Regions from separate parts of the Streptomyces sp. GS7 genome, predicted to be linked through region 1. Evidence: riboswitches for the same ligand, from Rfam matches in the RefSeq annotation. Region 1 holds a riboswitch; each other region holds the start of a gene.

Region 1 (4,847 bases):
CGTACCGGCTCCCCCGGCAGCAGGCGGGCCGCGCAGGCGACGACGGTGGTCTCGGTCGGGCCGTAGGTGTTCCACATCTCGCGCCCGGTATGGGCGAAGCGGTCGACCAGCCCGGCCGGGCACGCCTCGCCGCCCACGATCAGCAGCCGGACCCGGCGCATCGCCTCGTCCGGCCACAGCGCGGCGAGGGTGGGCACGGTGGACACCACGGTGATGCCGCGTTCGACCAGCCACGGGCCGAGTTCATGGCCGGCCCGGACCAGCGAGCGGGGCGCCGGCACCAGGCAGGCGCCGTGCCGCCAGGCGAGCCACATCTCTTCGCAGGAGGCGTCGAAGGCGACGGACAGGCCGGCCAGCACCCGGTCGCCGGGGCCCAGCGGCCGGTCCTGGAGGAACAGCGCGGCCTCGGCGTCGACGAACGCGGCGGCGGAGCGGTGGCTGACGGCCACGCCCTTGGGCGCGCCGGTCGAACCCGACGTGAAGATGATCCAGGCGTCGTCCTCGGGACCGGGGAGCCGCTGCGCTCCCAGGGGCCGGGCCAGGCCCGGCGGCTGGGGGTTCGGTCCGAGGACACCGCAGACGGCGGCCTCCCGGAAGACGGTGGCGGCCCGCTCGTCCGGGTCGTCGGCGTCGACGGGTACGTAGGCGGCGCCGCTGCGCAGGATGGCGAGGATCGACAGGTACAGCTCCGCGGTACCGGACGGCACCCGGACTCCCACGCGGTCGCCGGGGCCGATCCCGTAATCCCTGAGCTGCCGTGCGCGGCGTTCGGTCTCGATACACAGGTCGCGGTAGGTGATCACCTCGGAGCCCGTGTCCAAGGCGGTCGCCTGGGGGTGTGCGGCGGCGGTTGCGTCAAGCACGTCGAGCAGGGTCCGCGGGTGCGGGGTGGTGGCCGTGCGGTATACGGCCCGGTCGGGCAGGTGCTCTGGTTGCTCGAAGGATGATTCGAGAAGGGGCGACGACATCGATATGCCTCTGTTGTTCGGTGCCGGTGGGTGAAAGACCCTCGGACGTTCGCCCCTACAGATGCCGCTGACCAGGCGCGAGGTTCGCGTGCCGGACCAGAAATCCGCAAATCGAACATGTTGTGAACACGCCCGCCCGCCGCTTCGGCAGGCGGCACCGCGTGACAGCCCCTTACCCCTGACCGCCGCGTTAGGAAAAATTGACTTGCTACGGGGGTTGTTTTCGGGCCGTGACGACCCATCAGTACAAAATCGCAGGTCAGGGGCGCGCTGGCGATCGGTTACGGCCTCACCGGTCAAGCCTTGGCCAATAGATTGCGCAACCGCGCAATTATTCATTGAGTTCTCATGGCCGCCTCATGAACCTGTCACCACGACGCCATACCCTCGAAACGCCGCAGTCACACCTCCGTCCGCCAAATCTCTGCGGACCCCGGCTACTTGAAGATGTTCACGGCGCGGGCCACGACCAGGACGACGGTCAGCAGCGAGACCGCCGACTGCAGCAGCATCAGCATCTTGGCCCAGCGGGTGAGCGGCATCACGTCGGTCGGGCTGAAGGCGGTGGCGTTGGTGAAGGAAAGGTAGAGGTAGTCAGGGAACTGCGGTTCCCAGTGCTCCGGCGCCAGCTCCGGTGTCTGCATCTGCGGGAAGAGGAAGTCGGGATAGGTCCGCTCGGCGTGTATCCGCGCGACCGGGCCGCCGCGGTCCCACTCCCAGTACCAGAGCGCGAAGACGATCACGTTCGTCAGCCAGATACTGCCGCCGGTCGCCAGCAGCGGACCCGCGTCACTGCCCTCGGTCCCGCGCACCAGACCGATCACCAGATGCACCGCGGACCAGCCGTTCGCCGCGCTGATCATCGCGATCAGCACCAGCCCGGCCCACCGGTAGAGCGTCGAGCCCCGTTCGATCCGGTACGGGTTGGCCGCGACCAGCGCGATCAGCAGCGCGGTCTCCAGGGTCGGCAGCAGCCACTCCGGATGGATCGCCAGCCGCTCCGGCAGCGTGAACTGCAACGCCACCGCCGCCAGCACCGCCAGTGTCGAGGGCCAGCGCGGTTCGCCCTTGGTCACCCGCCGCCAGGCGGGCAGCAGCCGGCGGCCCGCCTCCTCTATGCCCGTGACGGCGGGCGCCAGCAGCGCCTCGATACGGGCCAGCCGCTCGGAGTCGACGTTGCCCGGTCGGCCGGGCTCGGGGTGGTGGGACATGCGGCTCATGCTCGCCGCCGGCCGCGGGGGGTGTCCAGCACCCGAACTGTGGGGGAGCCCACTACCGACCGCCGGGTTAAGAGTCAGTCAACAGGTTGCGTTGCCGCGCAAGTGTGGGTCTACACTCGTACAGGTTTGAAGCGAAGAGGTCACCTCGTTCGGTGAGGCGTCTTCACGGACACAGGCCACTGATCCCACCCGTCGAGAGACGCTCCGGATCAGGACAGGTCTCCCCGGCCCAAGGGGTGACCCCAAGTGGCTGCCCTCGCGAAGGGGATTACGCCGTGGAGTGCCAAAGCTCTGACGAGTTGGGGTGAGCCAGTCGACGGAGACTGGTCCGCTCCTTGCCGAGTCGACGACGGCGCACCAGGCGCCCCGGCCGGAAGGAGGCGAGAGACATGGATTGCAGTTGCAGTAGTCCGGGCCATCATCGGCCCGCCGTCCGCCTGTCCTCGCACTCTTCCGGCACGCGGTAACCACCTCCCCTGCGCGGCTTCCCCGCCGTGTCACGCCCCGTATGGCCAGGCGCCATCACGGGTTGCCGTGCTGCGCTCCCGCGCAGGGGGGATGACTGCCGCGTGCCCCCAATACCTCTCCCTCCGGGGGGACTTGGGAGGTACGCCATGACCCACACGACCGTCCGCACCGCGGTCCCGACCCAGCGCCCCACCGCCGTTCTCGATGACGCACACGTAGGCGACATCCGCGGTGCACTGGGCACCATCAAGCTCGACGACACCGCACCCCGCACCGGCCTGTCAGCCAAGCTCAAGACCCTCCTGGCCATCGTCGGCCCCGGCCTGATCGTCATGGTCGGCGACAACGACGCCGGCGCCTTCGCCACCTACGGCCAAGCCGGCCAGAACTACAGCACCCACCTGCTGTGGACCCTCCTCCTGCTCATCCCCGTCCTCTACGTCAACCAGGAAATGGTCCTGCGCCTCGGCGCCGTCACCGGCGTCGGCCACGCCCGCCTCATCCTCGAACGCTTCGGCAAATTCTGGGGCGCCTTCTCCGTCATCGACCTCTTCCTCCTCAACGCCCTCACCCTGGTCACCGAGTTCATCGGCATCACCCTCGCCGCCGGCTACCTGGGGCTGCCCAAGGCCGGTTCGGTGATCCTGGCCGCCGTGGTCATCGTCTCCGCCGCCTTCACCGGCTCCTTCCGCCGGTTCGAGCGCGTGGCCATCTTCCTGTGCGCGGGGTCACTGCTGCTCATCCCGCTGTACTTCATGATCCACCCCAAGACCTCGCAGATGGCACACGACTTCGTCGTACCCACCATGCCCGGCGGATCGGGTCAGCTGGCCACCGTCATGCTGCTGATCATCGGCATCGTCGGCACCACCGTCGCCCCCTGGCAGCTGTTCTTCCAGCAGTCCTACGTCATCGACAAGCGCATCACCCCCCGCTTCATGCGCTACGAGAAGGCCGACCTGTGGATCGGCATCGCCATCGTCGTCATCGGCGCCGCCGCCATCATGGGCTTCACCGCCACCGCCTTCACCGCAACCAAAGGCTTCGGCAACTTCACCGACGCGGCAGGCATCGCCACCGGCCTCGAAGCCCACGCCGGCAAACTCGCCGGCATCCTCTTCGCCATCGCCCTCCTCGACGCCTCCATCATCGGCGCCTTCGCCGTCTCCCTCTCCACCGCCTACGCCATCGGCGACGTCTTCGGCATCAAGCACTCCCTCCACCGCGGCATCAAAGGCGCCAAGGGCTTCTACGCCATCTACGCCGGAGTGGTGGCCGTCGCCGCCACCATCGTCCTGATCCCCGGCTCCCCCCTCGGCCTGCTCACCGAAGGCGTCCAGACCCTCGCCGGCGTCCTCCTCCCCTCCGCCACCGTCTTCCTCCTCCTGCTCTGCAACGACCGCACCGTCCTCGGCCCCTGGACCAACGGCCCCAAAACCAACGCCTTCACCGCCACCGTCGTCGGCGTCCTCGTCACCCTCTCCATCATCCTGACCGCCTCCGTCCTCTTCCCGGACATCAGCGCCACCACCATCCTCGACATCATGGCCGCCTGCGGCATCGCCGGAGTCCTCGCGATCGGCTACGCGGAGGTCCGCCGCCGGAACAAGGGCTGGGCCCTCAGCGGCCGGCCGATCGACCGCAGCGGCAAGGACGACTGGCGGATGCCGCCGCTGGAGACCCTGCCGAAGCCGATCTTCTCCACCGGCCGCAAGATCGGCATGGGTGCCCTGCGGACGTATCTGCTCATCGCGATGGCCCTGGTCGTCCTCAAGATCGTCGAGGTCGCGCTGCACCAGTAGGGCGCCCAACGCCCGCTCCCCCGCTCCCTGTCCAGGAGCAACCGTCCTGTCCCGCACTCGTGGTCCCGGCCACCGAAGGAGGTGCACCATGCACACCCTCACCATCATCGACTTCCTGATCCGGCTCGCCACCGGCGTCGCCTGTGGAGCGCTGATCGGCGTCGAGCGCCAATGGCGTGCCCGGATGGCGGGGCTGCGCACCAACGCCCTGGTGGCCGCGGGCGCGACCCTCTTCGTCCTCTACAGCACGGCCGTCGGCGACTCGGGCAGCCCAACCCGGGTGGCGTCCTACGTCGTCTCCGGTATCGGCTTCCTCGGCGGCGGGGTGATCCTGCGCGACGGGGCCGGAGTGCGCGGGCTCAACACCGCGGCCACGCTGTGGTGTTCCG
Region 2 (4,847 bases), 770 kb from region 1:
GGGCGGCGGTCGACGGGCCGTCCGAGGTGAGTGTCACGTGGATGGTGAGGTGGGCGTTGCCGCCCGGTTCAAGGGTGCGGTGGATCTTCAGGCGGACGTCGGTGCCGGCGAACGCGACGATGCACAGGGCTTTCACCATGCGCTCTATCGGGGGATCGCACACGGCCTGGAGTGTGCAGCGGGTTGGTGTGGGAGGGATGGGCGTGGGCGTTTCGGGGCGTCGGAAGAGAGGGCGGAACGGAAGGTTCATGGGGACACATCCTGAGCTGATCAGCCGGGTGCATAGGGTCGGTTGGCGGCTACGGCCGTCGGGGCGGCGTCGGCCGGGCAGGGTTCGTCGTGGCGGCGGAAACCAGGGCTGATGTCGATGGGGCCGAGCGCCGCGGACCGGCATCCGGCGCTGGCCGGTCCGCGGGCTGAAGGAGGGCCGGTCAGTCGGTGGGGGTGAGGAATTCCAGGCGGTTGCCGGCCGGGTCCAGGCTGTAGAAGCGGCGCTCTCCGGGGTGTTTGTCGTCCCAGACGACGGGCGCGCGGTGGCTTCTGAGGCGGTCGGCGAGGGCGTCGATGTCCCGCACGCGCAGTGCGGGGTGGGTGCGGGTGCCGGGTCCGGGGGTCTCGATGCCGAGATGGAGTTGGGCGCTGCCGTGTTCGCCGGTGAGCCAGCAGCCGCCGCGGACCGCGAGCACCGGCGGCCCGGTGACTTCCCGCATGCCGAGTAGTTCGGCGTAGAAGGTGCGCAGCGTCGCCCCGCATCCGGCGGGGGCGGTGAGCCGTATGTCGTCGAGCGTGACAAACATGGGGGTCACTTCCAAAAGGCTTTGAACAGCTGGAGTTGAGGTGTCAGGCGCCGGTGTGCCGGCCGGCCTCAAGGTGGCGGCAGACGGCGTCGCCGGTCACGGTGTGCCGGTGGGCGTGCGGGAATCGGGGCTGGCGGTGCCCTCCCGGGGCGGGGCAACCCGCCCCGGGAGGAGGGTCGTTACTGCCCGAGGGCGACCTGGACGATCTTGATGACGACCAGGATCATCGCGATGAGCAGGTAGGTGCGCAGGGCGCCCATGCCGATTTTGCGGGTGGTGGACAGGGTGGGCTTGGTGAGGGTGTCCAGTGGTGGCATCCGCCAGGCGTCGCGGCCGGTGCGGTCGATGGGGTCTTCGTTGGTCGCGGTGCGGCGGCGGGTGAAGGAGTACCCGGCGGCCAGGACGCCCAGGACGCCGCAGGCGGCCATGATGTCGATGATCGTCTGGGAGCTGATGTCGGGGAAGAGGACGGAGGCGGTCAGGATGATGGACAAGGTGACCAGGACGCCGACCACCGCCGTGGTGAAGGCGTTGGTCTTCGGGCCGTTGACCCAGGGGCCCAGGACGGCCTTGTCGTTGCACAGCAGCAGCAGGAAGACGGAGGCGGACGGCAGCAGGACACCGGCCAGGGTCTGCACGCCCTGGGTGAGCAGACCGAGCGGGGAGCCGGGGATCAGCACGATCACGGCGGCCACGGCCACCACTCCGGCGTAGATGGCGTAGAAGCCCTTGGCGCCCTTGACGCCGCGGTGGAGGGAGTGCTTGATGCCGAAGACGTCGCCGATGGCGTAGGCGGTGGAGAGGGAGACGGCGAAGGCGCCGATGATGGAGGCGTCGAGGAGGGCGATGGCGAAGAGGATGCCGGCGAGTTTGCCGGCGTGGGCTTCGAGGCCGGTGGCGACGCCTGCCGCGTCGGTGAAGTTGCCGAAGCCCTTGGTTGCGGTGAAGGCGGTGGCGGTGAAGCCCATGATGGCGGCGGCGCCGATGACGACGATGGCGATGCCGATCCACAGGTCGGCCTTCTCGTAGCGCATGAAGCGGGGGGTGATGCGCTTGTCGATGACGTAGGACTGCTGGAAGAACAGCTGCCAGGGGGCGACGGTGGTGCCGACGATGCCGATGATCAGCAGCATGACGGTGGCCAGCTGACCCGATCCGCCGGGCATGGTGGGTACGACGAAGTCGTGGGCCATCTGCGAGGACTTGGGGTGGATCATGAAGTACAGCGGGATGAGCAGCAGTGACCCCGCGCACAGGAAGATGGCCACCCGCTCGAACCGGCGGAAGGAGCCGGTGAAGGCGGCGGAGACGATGACCACGGCGGCCAGGATCACCGAACCGGCCTTGGGCAGCCCCAGGTAGCCGGCCGCGAGGGTGATCCCGATGAACTCCGTGACCAGGGTGAGGGCGTTGAGCAGGAACAGGTCGATGACGGAGAACGCGCCCCAGAACTTCCCGAACCGCTCCAGGATGAGGCGGGCGTGCCCCACGCCGGTGACGGCGCCGAGCCGCAGCACCATCTCCTGGTTCACATACAGCACCGGCACCAACAGCAGAAGCGTCCACAACAGACTCGTGCCGTAGTTCTGCCCGGCCTGCCCGTACGTGGAAAACGCGCCCGCGTCGTTGTCACCGACCATCACGATCAGGCCGGGCCCGACTATCGCGAGCAGGGTCTTGAGCTTGGCGGACAGCCCTTGGCGGGGCGCGGTGTCGTCCACCCTGATGGTGCCCAGCGCGCCACGGATGTCGCCGACATGGGCGTCGTCGAGCACCGCCGTGCGCTGCGACGGAGTCGACGGTGTGGCGGTGGTGGTGAGGTTGGTCATGAGAGCCTCCCGGGTCCCCCGGCGGGGGAGGTTGGGGGTACGCAGCAGCAATCCCCCCTGCGAGCGCGCAGCGCAGCGACCCGGGACGGCCGGTGGCCGTACGGGTGCCAAGGCAGGTGGGGGAAGGCGCAGGGAAGGTGGTTACCGCGTACCGGAGGTCGGAGATGACATACGGATACGGGGCCAACTGTGGCCCGGACTACTGCAGTTGCCGTCCATGTCTCTCGCCTCCTTCTGGCCGGGGCGCACGCGGACGCCGAGCGGACACAGCAAAGAGCGCACCAGTCCCTGATGACCGGCTCACCCCAACTCGTCAGAGCTTTGGCACTCCACGGCGTAATCCCCTTGCCGGGGAAGCCACTTGGGGTCACCCCTTAGGCCGGGGAGACCTGTCCTGAACCTGGGCGTCTCTCGACGTCGTGGGGTCAGTGGCCTGTGTCCGTGAAGACGCCTCACCGAACGAGGTGCTTCCATTCGTTCAAACGGCGAAAACTCTACCCGCACACTTGCGGGGTTACGCAAGCGCTTGGCTCAGTCTTGACCAAGCCTCGGCGAGTGCAGCGGCCCATGGACATGCGGCACCAGCGCCAGGGCACCGTTTCGCCCCTTTTTGCCACATGGTTCCACAGGGGCACGCGAACCGCTTCACGCGCCGGGAAAGCCATCAACGAGCCTGCGGCGAAAGCCTCGCGGGCACCGGGCACTGGCGCCTTGCTTCGTCGCCCCGCAAGCCGGCGCCTATGTGCCCAACCCCCAGAAGGGGCGAAACGGTTCGCGGATCGAGGGCAGTCAAGCTCACGTCAATGCGTGGCGTTCATGCGCACACGGCCTCCGGCTCCCAGGGCCGGAACCGTCCTGACGCCACCTGTCATCCGGAGCCCTGACCGAGCCGGTCACCACGCTGCCGACACCACGAGACCACGACACCACTACGGAGGTGCCGCCACGCCCTTCCCGTCCCCCCTGCTGCCGGCACGCGCCGAGCGGATCACCGACCGCACCCCGCCCGCTGCCGCCGATCCCGTCGTCCTCGCGACCGTGCACGCGGTCTGCGACCAGGACGCCGAAGCGCGTGTCCGAGACCGGCTCGCGCAGGCACTCGGCGCCCACGGCATCGGACCCCACGCCCTCCGCACCCGTCCGGCGAGTCCCGAACCCGTGCTCGTGGAAGCCGACTTCACGACCGAGGGGGCGGTCAAGAACGCACCATCGCACTCGACATCGCACCGCTCGGCATCGAACGAGGGTCAGTTGACGCAGGGGACGCCCCCGGCCGTCACCGCGTTCTTCTCGTAGTCGTCGTCCGACGGATCCGACGACGAAGTCGACGCCGAACTCCGGTCGGGGCTCGTGGCGGACGAGGCGGATGTCGCACCGGTGAAGTCCTGGCCGAGTGTGACCCGGACGTGGCCGGCCTGGATCTGCGCGTCGGGCGCCGGCGCTGCGGTCACACCGAGCTTCGTCGCGATCTGCCGGGCCGCGGCCTGGGCACCCTGCCCGTACGTGACCGTGACGTGCGACTGCGGCGCGGTGTTGGATGCCTGGCCCTCCGTGTAGCCCAGCGCCTTGAGGGCCTTGAGTTCCTCGGAGGCGGCACCCGTCTTGCCTGAGCCGTTGAAGACGTCGACGGTGGCGGGTGCGGCCTTCGCGGAGGACTGGGAGTCCGACGCACCGCCCTTCGCGCCGGGCGACGCCGCCGGGCCCTCGTGGAACGCGTCCTGCACCAGTCGGCGCATCTGCTCCACGTCCACGATCTGCACCTGTTCGTTGTTCTGCATCGCGGAATGCCCGGCCGGAAGGGTGTGGAAGACGACGTTCCCACCGGTGAGGTTGGTGGCCTGCTGGGCGAAGTCGATCGGATTGAGCTTGCTGTCGATGACCAGGTCCTTCTTCATCACGCCGTAGAGACCCTGCATCTTGCCCAGGTCCGTGAAGACGCCCTGGGTCTTGAGCTTGTGGGTGATCGACGAGATGAACGCCTGCTGGCGGTGGGTGCGGTCGATGTCGTTGTTGGGCAACCCGTGCCGCTGGCGGACGAAGGCCAGGGCCTGCTTGGCGTTGAGCTGCTGCGGTCCGGCGGGGAAGTCGGCGCCTGAGTACCGGTCCTTCACCGGGTGCTTGAGGCAGACGTCGATCGGCTTGAGCTGGTCAGCGATGTCGTAGAAGCCGATCAGGTTGACCTCGGCGAAGTGGTCGATCGGGACGCCGAGGAGGTTCTGCA
Region 3 (4,847 bases), 2.0 Mb from region 1:
GCCGGTATGTGGATACCGGGACAGGCGCCGGACGCGAGGTTCGCACCGTCGCCGGTTGCCGGTATCAACTCCGACGACGGAGCAACGCCGAACCGAGCAACGCCGATCTGGAAGGACCGCGCATGTCCGACGCCAGCAATGCCCCCTGGAAGGCAATCAAGATCGTCCCCTATGGGGCGGTTCTGTACGTGCCGGAGGATTGGGAGGCGCTGCCTCCCGTTCCGGCCAACGGGCCGGAGATCCTGCGGGCCACGGGCGGCCCAGGCCGGAACCTCATCGTCTTCAAGCTGTCTGCCAACGGCCTGACCGCGGCCGGCGTCGCCGACAAGGCTCAGGAAAGGCTCGCAGCCCATGGCTACGAAGACTTCACCCGCACTGAGGTCCGGTTCGCCGGACAAGCGGGAGTGGCACTGGACTTCGTCACCGGCGTCACCGGCGTCACCGGCGTCACCGGCGTCACCAGCGGCACCGGCGGCGCAACGGTCAGCCGCCGGACGCGTGAGTACTTCGCGGTGCGGGGGAACGCCGCCTTCGTGCTCGGCATGGGAAGCGCGACGTGGGAGGAGCACCTGCCGCTGATCGAGCGGATCGCCGACAGGTTCGAACTCGCTGAGTGATCCGTCCCCGCCGCTGGGCGCCGCGCCAGCGCTTGGACTCGTACCAGCACGTGGGCTCCGTACCCCAGTGCTTCGCGGTCCTTCACCGCCTCCTCCAGGCTTCGGCGCCCGCCCGACTTCGAAGCCGGAGGCTCGGTGCACGCCGATCCGGACACCCTCGCGACCGCGCTGTTCGTGACGGTGATGACCAGCGCGGATACAACAAACGGCTGCGGCGCGCGGCGGACCTGCTAGACCGCGGACCGTTCCTGGAGTGCCTTCCCAGTCGTGGGAGCCTCGCGGCCGGGGCGGCCGATGGCTGCCCCGAGGACGGCGTTGTTGGGCAGGAGCGTCTTGCCGTCGTCCGTGTGGAGTTCGACGAACAGCAGGGTCATGTCTGTTACCTCGCCCTCGATCCGGCCGCCCAGCGGACCTGACTGGATGGTGATCCGCTCGCCGATCGTGAACGGGTGCGCGACCAGCAGGACCAGTCCGGCGAAGATGTTGCCGAGCACCGGCTGGGCGGCGATGCCCAGGATCACGCCGGTCAGCGCACCACCCAGCAGCAGCTTGCCCCACGGCACCCGGACCAGGCTGAGTGCGCCCAGGATCACCAGCGCGTATCCGGACAGCAGGCAGATCACCCGCAACGCGGCGGAGCGGTTGTCGCTGATCCGCCCGGTCAGCAGTTTCACCAGATCGTCCGTGGCTCCGCGCACGGCGATCAGCGCGCCTACGAGGAAGACTCCGGCGCTGATGCCGGCGATCACCCGGGAGCCCAGTGACTGGTGGCTGTCCGGGCTCCCCAGGAGTCCGCCGAAGTTGAGCGACACGACGAGCCCGCCGAGAGCGAGCGATGTGGTGATGACGGCCCGCCTGGTCCGGATCACTCCTCGCCAGTGCAACCGGTGCCCGACGGCGGTGCCGCCCGCGGCGTTGTGCGCATGACCCACTGCTGTGCCCCCGTGTTCGATTCCGTGGTGTGGGTGTCGCGGAGCAGACTACCCATGCCCGCGGGGCCGGGATTCCCGCCCTGCTGCTGGTAGGGCGTTTGGTCTGGCGCTGGTGGAGGGGGTGCGAGCCGGGTCGGGGGGAGGCGTTGCGTCGACGTGGTCCGGGTGCGACGGCCTCTGCGGGCGGTCACCCGGCGATGAGGTCCTCCACCGGATGCTCGATTGCTCGGTTGCGCAATTGGTGGGCTATGCTCCTGGAGGTTTGAAGAAGGCACCTCGTTCGGTGAGGCGTCTGCGCGGACACAGGCCACTGACCCCACGACGTCGAGAGACGCCCAGGGTCAGGACAGGTCTCCCCGGCCCAAGGGGTGACCCCAAGTGGCTTCCCCGGCAAGGGGATTACGCCGTGCAGTGCCAAAGCTCTGACGAGTTGGGGTGAACCGGTCACGAGGCCGGTCTGCTCTTTGCCGAGTCGTATGGCGCCATGGTGGCGCCCCGGCCGGGGGGAGGCGAGAGACATGGACTGCGGTTGTAGTAGTCCGGGCCACAGTCGGCCCCGCATCCGATCGACCTCGCCCGTCTCCGGCATGCCGTAGCGACACTTCTCACGCACCATCACCCACACGCGCTCGCCCAGCCCCATGCGGCCCTGTGCCGCTGCGGGCGGGTGGGCCGCGCCCCGGTGCGGCAAGTGGCCGCCGCATGCCCCCGATCGCCTCCCCTTGCCGGGGGAGGCGGGAGGCCCGTCATGACCACAGAACTGACCACCGAACCGTCCGCCGAACCGACCACCACGGCCCCTGCTGCGGCATCGCGCACGGCGGTGCTCGACGACGCCCATGTCGGCGACATCCGTGGCGCGCTGGGCACCATCAAATTGGACGACACCGCGCCCCGCCAAGGGCTGTCCGCCAAGCTCAAGACCCTGCTCGCGATAGTCGGGCCCGGCCTGATCGTGATGGTCGGTGACAACGACGCGGGCGCGTTTTCCACGTACGGGCAGGCCGGCCAGAACTACGGCACGATTCTGTTGTGGACGCTTCTGCTGTTGGTGCCGGTGCTGTACGTGAACCAGGAGATGGTCCTGCGCCTCGGCGCCGTCACCGGCGTCGGCCACGCCCGCCTCATCCTCGAACGCTTCGGGAAGTTCTGGGGCGCGTTCTCCGTCATCGACCTGTTCCTGCTCAACGCCCTCACCCTGGTCACGGAGTTCATCGGGATCACCCTCGCGGCCGGCTACCTGGGGCTGCCCAAGGCCGGTTCGGTGATCCTGGCCGCCGTGGTCATCGTCTCCGCCGCCTTCACCGGCTCCTTCCGCCGGTTCGAGCGGGTGGCCATCTTCCTGTGCGCGGGGTCACTGCTGCTCATCCCGCTGTACTTCATGATCCACCCCAAGTCCTCGCAGATGGCCCACGACTTCGTCGTACCCACCATGCCCGGCGGATCGGGTCAGCTGGCCACCGTCATGCTGCTGATCATCGGCATCGTCGGCACCACCGTCGCCCCCTGGCAGCTGTTCTTCCAGCAGTCCTACGTCATCGACAAGCGCATCACCCCCCGCTTCATGCGCTACGAGAAGGCCGACCTGTGGATCGGCATCGCCATCGTCGTCATCGGCGCCGCCGCCATCATGGGCTTCACCGCCACCGCCTTCACCGCAACCAAGGGCTTCGGCAACTTCACCGACGCGGCAGGCGTCGCCACCGGCCTCGAAGCCCACGCCGGCAAACTCGCCGGCATCCTCTTCGCCATCGCCCTCCTCGACGCCTCCATCATCGGCGCCTTCGCCGTCTCCCTCTCCACCGCCTACGCCATCGGCGACGTCTTCGGCATCAAGCACTCCCTCCACCGCGGCGTCAAGGGCGCCAAGGGCTTCTACGCCATCTACGCCGGAGTGGTGGCCGTGGCCGCCGTGATCGTGCTGATCCCCGGCTCCCCGCTCGGTCTGCTCACCCAGGGCGTGCAGACCCTGGCCGGTGTCCTGCTGCCGTCCGCCTCCGTCTTCCTGCTGCTGCTGTGCAACGACAAGGCCGTCCTGGGCCCCTGGGTCAACGGCCCGAAGACCAACGCCTTCACCACGGCGGTGGTCGGCGTCCTGGTCACCTTGTCCATCATCCTGACCGCCTCCGTCCTCTTCCCCGACATCAGCTCCCAGACGATCATCGACATCATGGCCGCCTGCGGCGTCCTGGGCGTCCTGGCCGCCGGGTACTCCTTCACCCGCCGCCGCACCGCGACCAACGAAGACCCCATCGACCGCACCGGCCGCGACGCCTGGCGGATGCCACCACTGGACACCCTCACCAAGCCCACCCTGTCCACCACCCGCAAAATCGGCATGGGCGCCCTGCGCACCTACCTGCTCATCGCGATGATCCTGGTCGTCATCAAGATCGTCCAGGTCGCCCTCGGGCAGTGAACGCCGTGCGCCCGGGGCGAGTTGACCCGCCCCGGGCGCACGCCCGCTGCCCACCCGCGCCCGGAGGGGAGGAACGGACGCGGGTGGAGGGGAGACTCCGGCACCGGACCCAGATGATGGGAATCCGGAGCAGAGTCCTCAGGGGTTGGTTTCAGTCGGGTTCCGGGCGTCGAAACACCCTGTCAGCGTGGGTTGTTCAACTCATCTGTGATCGCCTGCGTTTGGCGCGCAGTACTACGATCGCGCCGCCGGCCAGCATGGCTGCTGCCGCGCCTGAGCCGCCGAGGAGCAGGGGAGTCGGGGGCTCAGAAGACGCCAGGCCGTACCCGCCGGCCAGTCCCTTGCGGTCGTATGCGGACCCCGGCAGCTTGTCCGCATAGCGGTCGTGCACCAGTTTCTGGTACGCGGTGAGCGTCACCGCCTGCTTGCCTCGCAGACCCGAGGCTGCTTCTCGGTTGAGCGGTTCGACGGTGTCGTTCTTCAGCCGGTACCAGGCGTGGATCTGAGGCTCGGCGAAGACCGTTGAGGGGCCCGTGGTCTGTCGGGCGTAGGTGACGTCGCCGTCGCCGTCGCGCACGCCTGCCAGATGCCAGCTCTTGCCGCCGCCCGTGGCCCCGGAGGAGAGCAGGACCGTGGCCTTGTGTCCGTTGGCGCCGTTCGCCAGGGAGGCCAGATGCGACAGGCGTACGGCGTTGCCGGGAGTCGGCTTCGCGTTCCCGGTGACGAATTGGGGCGCGAGCTCGTAGAGCGCGACCGGGGCGTTCAAGGTGAACGCCTGCTTGCCGTCGCGCGGTTCGGTCGCCATCGGCGCCGCCGCGCCTGATCCGCCGTCTGCGCCGTCGTTCGCCGTCGCGCCGAGGAATCGTGCGACCGTGTCGT
Region 4 (4,847 bases), 3.0 Mb from region 1:
CGCCAGTTGTCGCGGCCGGTGCGGTCGATGGGGTCTTCCTTGGTGGCGGTGCGCCGGCGGGTGAAGGCGTAGCCGGCGGCCAGCACCCCGGCGACACCGCAGCCGGCCATGATGTCCAGGATCATGTTGGAGCTGATGTCCGGGAAGAGCACCGAAGCTGTCAGGATGATCGACAGCGACACCAGAACACCGACGACCGCCGCCGTGAAGGCGTTGGTCTTCGGTCCGTTCACCCAGGGGCCGAGGACCTGCTTGTCGTTGCAGAGCAGCAGCAGGAAGACCGAGGCGGAGGGCAGCAGGACCCCGGCGAGCGTCTGCACGCCCTGGGTGAGCAGGCCGAGCGGGGAGCCGGGGATCAGCACGATGGTGGCCGCGGCGGCGACCAGGCCGGCGTAGACGGCGTAGAAGCCCTTCGCGCCCTTGATGCCCCGGTGCAGGGAGTGCTTCATCCCGAACACGTCGCCGATGGCGTACGCGGTGGACAGCGACACCGCGAACGCGCCGATGATCGAGGCGTCCAGCAGGGCGATCGCGAAGAGGACGCCGGCGACCTTGCCGGCCTTGGCCTCGATGCCGGTGATCAGGCCCGCGGTGTCAGTGAAGTTGCCAAAGCCCTTGGTGCCGGCGAAGGCGGCGGCGACCAGGCCCATCATGGCGGCGGCGCCGATGACGACGATGGCGATGCCGATCCACAGGTCGGCCTTCTCGTACTTCATGAAGCGCGGGGTGATGCGCTTGTCGATGACGTAGGACTGCTGGAAGAACAGCTGCCACGGGGCGACGGTGGTGCCCACGATGCCGATGATCAGCAGCATGACGGTGGCCAGCTCACCGGATCCGCCGGGGATGACCGGGACCACGAAGTCGTGCGCCATCTGCGACGTCTTGGGGTGGATCATGAAGTAGAGGGGGACCAGGAGCAGCGAGGCGGCGCACAGGGCGACGGCGATCCGCTCGAAGCGGCGGAAGGAGCCGGTGAACGCGGAGGCGATGATGATGGCGGCGGCCAGGATCACCGAGGCGGCCTTCGGCAGGCCCAGATAGTCGGCGGCCATCGTGATGCCGATGAACTCGGTGACCAGGGTCAGCGCGTTGAGCAGGAACAGGTCGATGACACTGAACGCGCCCCAGAACTTCCCGAACCGCTCCAGGATGAGGCGGGCGTGGCCGACGCCGGTGACGGCGCCGAGGCGCAGCACCATCTCCTGGTTGACGTACAGGACGGGGATGAGCAGGAGCAGGGTCCACAGCAGCTGGGTGCTGTAGTTCTGGCCGGCCTGGCCGTAGGTGGCGAAGGCGCCGGCGTCGTTGTCGCCGACCATCACGATCAGGCCGGGCCCGACTATCGCCAGCAGAGTCTTGAACTTCGCGGACAGGCCCCGGCGCTCGCCGTTGTCGTCCTGCTTGATGGTGCCGAGCGCGCCACGGATGTCGCCCACGTGCGCGTCGTCCAGCACAGCGGTGCGCTGCGCGGGAATCGATGGGGTGGTGGTGAGGTTGGTCATGGAAGCCTCCCGGGTCCCCCGGCGGGGGAGGTTGGGGTACGCAGCAGCGATCTCCCCTGCGAGCGCGCAGCACAGCGACCCGGGACGGCCGGTGGCCGTACGGGTGCCTAGGCAGGGTGGGGGAGCGCGCAGAGGAGGTGGTTACCGCGTACCGGAGGTCGGAGAAGACATACGGATGCGGGGCCTACTGTGGCCCGGACTACTGCAACTGCTATCCATGTCTCTCGCCTCCTTGCGGCCGTGGCGCACGCGGGCGCCGAGCGGACACGGCAAGGAGCGGACCAGTCCGTACGACTGGTTCACCCCAACTCGTCAGAGCTTTGGCACTGCACGGCGTAATCCCCTTGCGGGGGCAGCCACTTGGGATCACCCCTTAAGTCGGGGAGATCTGTCCTGAACCTGGGCGTCTCTCGACGTCGTCGGGTCAGTGGCCTATGTCCGTGCAGACGCCTCACCGAACGAGGTGCCTTCTTTCAAACCTCGAAGAGTCTGGCTCATACTTGCGCATTACCGCAACTGCTTGACTCGTTCTTGACTTTCCGTTCCCCGGTACGACACCTTCCGCGGGGCTGTTCCGGCTGGGTGCGGTGCAGCACGGGACCGATGGTCTGCACCGGAAATCCGTCGAGGTCTCGGAGGTGAACCAGGCGTCGCCCATGCCTTCTGCGGACAGCAGGCTGCCTACCATGAGCCGGTCGCGGGCAGGGGGGCAGACCGGGCAGACCGAGGGCCATCCATTCGAGTAGCGCGGGCGGCAGCGTACGAGGGGCATGTCGAGCGCCCTCCGGCTTCACCCGGTGCGTCTGCCGCCCGCTCCGTGCCGCTTCCTGTGGTGCGCTGCCGTAGGGCTCGGGGCGACGGGTGTCCAGACTGTCCATGTGTCGATGGTGGCCAGGTCCAGATGGGCGTCGTGGGCGATGTCCTGGTGCCGCATGCCGGCGCGGTGCGCGGCGAGCACGGCCTGGCGTAGAGCGTCCGCGCGGGCCGCAAGCCCGGCGCGTAGCGTCTCGGCGCCGGCGGAGGTGAGGGCGGGGGCGTCTTCGGCGAGTCGGTGAGCGGCCTGGCGTACGGCGCGGCGTACGGGCGGCAGGCGGGGGTCGTCCGCGGGAATACCGCCGTGTGGTGCCAAGGTCGGATGGGTGCGGTCGCGTCGGGGTGTCGCGTCGGTCAGCAGCCGGACGACGGCGATGGGCAGGTGGAGGTGGCGGGCGATGACACGAGCCTCGTAGTCGAGGAGGGCGAGGGTCCAGGCGGCGTAGAGGCGGCGGAGGTCCGGCGCGTTCGGCCGGTTCAGAAGCGGGCGGACGGCGTCCATGGGGAAGCTTTCCAGGGCGTGGCTGCTGAGCCAGCCCTCTGCGCTGGGCGGCTGCGGCTGCCGGGAGCGGGCACCCACACGGCGGAGCCGTATCAAGAGCAGGACGGCGATGGCGGTGCCGGCCAGGACGCCCAGGAGCACCGGCCGGACACCGGCGGGGGCGAGGGCCAGCGCCAAGGTCTCCAGCAGGACCAGAATGGCGAACGTAACGGTCAACGATTCAGCGGCGGGGCCGTGCAATCGACGGTTCATACCGCACCCCTCCTGTCCGTGCCTGTGACCGCTCGGTTCGGGAACCGGACGTGCCGGCGGTCACGCGCGAAGGGAATTCCCCACAGCAAAAAGCCTATCGAACGCACGTCCCCCTTGCGTGAATACGCAAGGGGGCATAGCGCTGGGCGGCGTCCTCCATGCAGGCCAAAGCCGGCTCCGAAGAACCCTGCGTAGGGACCGGTTCCAAGGAACCGCATCACTGAACGGAGGCAGCCATACGTGAAGCCCCTCCCGGTCAGCGCCGCCCTGTCAGCAGCCGTGGACGGATCGGCGGCTTTCCCCCGGGTGGCTTCGTTCATGGCGTGCGTTCATGACGCGGTTCGGGCAGCAGGCAGCGATCCACGGACGTGGAAATGTTCAAGGCCCCTGACGGCTTCGAGGTGTCGTGTGACCCTGAATCTCGGCTGCGGACGCGGTCGCGACAGGAACTCAGTCGTGGGGCGGCAGGTGGCCGATCTGATGGTCCGCGACGTTCAGCGCCTCGTCGACCAACCGGCGCAGGTGCCCGTGCCGCAGGGCGTACACCACGCGGCGCCCCTCCTTGCGGGTGGCTACCAGGCCGGCCAGTCGCAGCCGTGCCAGGTGCTGGCTGACCGAGGTCCGCGCCGCCGTGGTCGCCGCGGTCAGCGTCGTGACGTCGGCTTCTCCCTCGCCGAGCCGCCGCAGCAGGGCCAGGCGGGTGCGGTCGGCGAGCAGGCCGAGCACGTCCACGGCCACAGCCAGGCGCTCGCCGTCGTCTGGCTGTTGCGAGGCATGCGCACCTGATAGATGCATGCGTGCGTTCATGTGCACATAATGGTGTGGCAGCAGTCCCGCCGTCCAGTCCGCCACCGGCGAAAGGCGCAAGCGTGAGCGAGCACCCCCACACCCACGAGTCGCCTGATCACCACCACGGCCACGGTGCGCACCACCACCCGCACCCCACCGCCGTCCGCCACGATCACGGTGACCACCGGCACGACCACGACCGTAACCATGATCACGTGCACGGGGAGGGCCGGTGGGCCAGTTTCCGACACCAGCTTGCGCACGTGGTCACTCCGCACAGCCACGAGGCGATGGACAAGGTCGACTCGGCCATGGAGACCTCCCGCGAGGGCATGCGCACCCTGTGGCTCTCCTTGGGCATCCTCGGGCTGACCACGGTCATCCAGGCGATGATCGTGGCGATATCCGGTTCGGTGGCGCTGCTGGGCGACACCATCCACAACGCCGCCGACGCGCTGACCGCCGTCCCGCTCGGCATCGCGTTCGTCGTGGGCCGCCGGGCGGCGAACCGCCGCTACACCTACGGCTACGGCCGAGCCGAGGACCTGGCCGGCATCGCCATCGTCCTGACCATCGCCGCGTCCTCCGCGCTCGCCGCCTACGAGGCCATAGACCGGCTGCTGCACCCACGAGACGTCACCCACCTGTGGGCGGTGGCCCTCGCCGCCCTGGTCGGCTTCATCGGCAACGAGTGGGTGGCCGGCTACCGCATCCGCACGGGCCGCAAGATCGGCTCCGCCGCACTGGTCGCCGACGGCCTGCACGCCCGCACCGACGGCTTCACCTCCCTGGCCGTGCTCCTGGGAGCCGGCGGTGTCGCCCTCGGTTGGCGCTGGGCGGACCCTGCGGTCGGCCTCCTGATCACCGTCGCGATCCTCATGGTGCTCAAAGGCGCCGCCCGCGAGGTCTACCGTCGCTTGATGGACTCCGTCGACCCCCACCTCGTCGACACCGCCGAGACCACACTCCGCGACATCAACGGCGTC

What was found. A riboswitch is a leader RNA that binds a small molecule or an ion and turns the genes downstream of it on or off. The one in region 1 is predicted to bind magnesium.
Region 2: linked by a shared signal. The riboswitch ahead of GR130_RS28980 (NRAMP family divalent metal transporter) and the one ahead of GR130_RS25730 (NRAMP family divalent metal transporter) in region 1 are both predicted to bind magnesium.
Region 3: linked by a shared signal. The riboswitch ahead of GR130_RS17345 (NRAMP family divalent metal transporter) and the one ahead of GR130_RS25730 (NRAMP family divalent metal transporter) in region 1 are both predicted to bind magnesium.
Region 4: linked by a shared signal. The riboswitch ahead of GR130_RS38665 (NRAMP family divalent metal transporter) and the one ahead of GR130_RS25730 (NRAMP family divalent metal transporter) in region 1 are both predicted to bind magnesium.

What each region holds. Positions count from the first base shown of each region.
Region 1 is NZ_CP047146.1:5,896,999-5,901,845, forward strand. It holds gene pls (epsilon-poly-L-lysine synthase Pls) at 1-968, opposite strand, end outside; gene GR130_RS25725 (hypothetical protein) at 1,406-2,179, opposite strand; M-box (ykoK) riboswitch at 2,326-2,499, shown strand; gene GR130_RS25730 (NRAMP family divalent metal transporter) at 2,803-4,458, shown strand; gene GR130_RS25735 (MgtC/SapB family protein) at 4,547-4,847, shown strand, end outside.
Region 2 is NZ_CP047146.1:6,668,092-6,672,938, forward strand. It holds gene GR130_RS28970 (hypothetical protein) at 1-163, opposite strand, end outside; gene GR130_RS28975 (VOC family protein) at 432-797, opposite strand; gene GR130_RS28980 (NRAMP family divalent metal transporter) at 977-2,626, opposite strand; M-box (ykoK) riboswitch at 2,924-3,097, opposite strand; gene GR130_RS28985 (LCP family protein) at 3,874-4,847, opposite strand, start outside.
Region 3 is NZ_CP047146.1:3,939,507-3,944,353, forward strand. It holds gene GR130_RS17335 (hypothetical protein) at 123-617, shown strand; gene GR130_RS17340 (mechanosensitive ion channel family protein) at 848-1,486, opposite strand; M-box (ykoK) riboswitch at 1,818-1,991, shown strand; gene GR130_RS17345 (NRAMP family divalent metal transporter) at 2,298-3,968, shown strand; gene GR130_RS17350 (hypothetical protein) at 4,165-4,847, opposite strand, start outside.
Region 4 is NZ_CP047146.1:8,854,314-8,859,160, forward strand. It holds gene GR130_RS38665 (NRAMP family divalent metal transporter) at 1-1,505, opposite strand, end outside; M-box (ykoK) riboswitch at 1,802-1,975, opposite strand; gene GR130_RS38670 (hypothetical protein) at 2,296-3,072, opposite strand; gene GR130_RS38675 (metalloregulator ArsR/SmtB family transcription factor) at 3,523-3,879, opposite strand; gene GR130_RS38680 (cation diffusion facilitator family transporter) at 3,942-4,847, shown strand, end outside.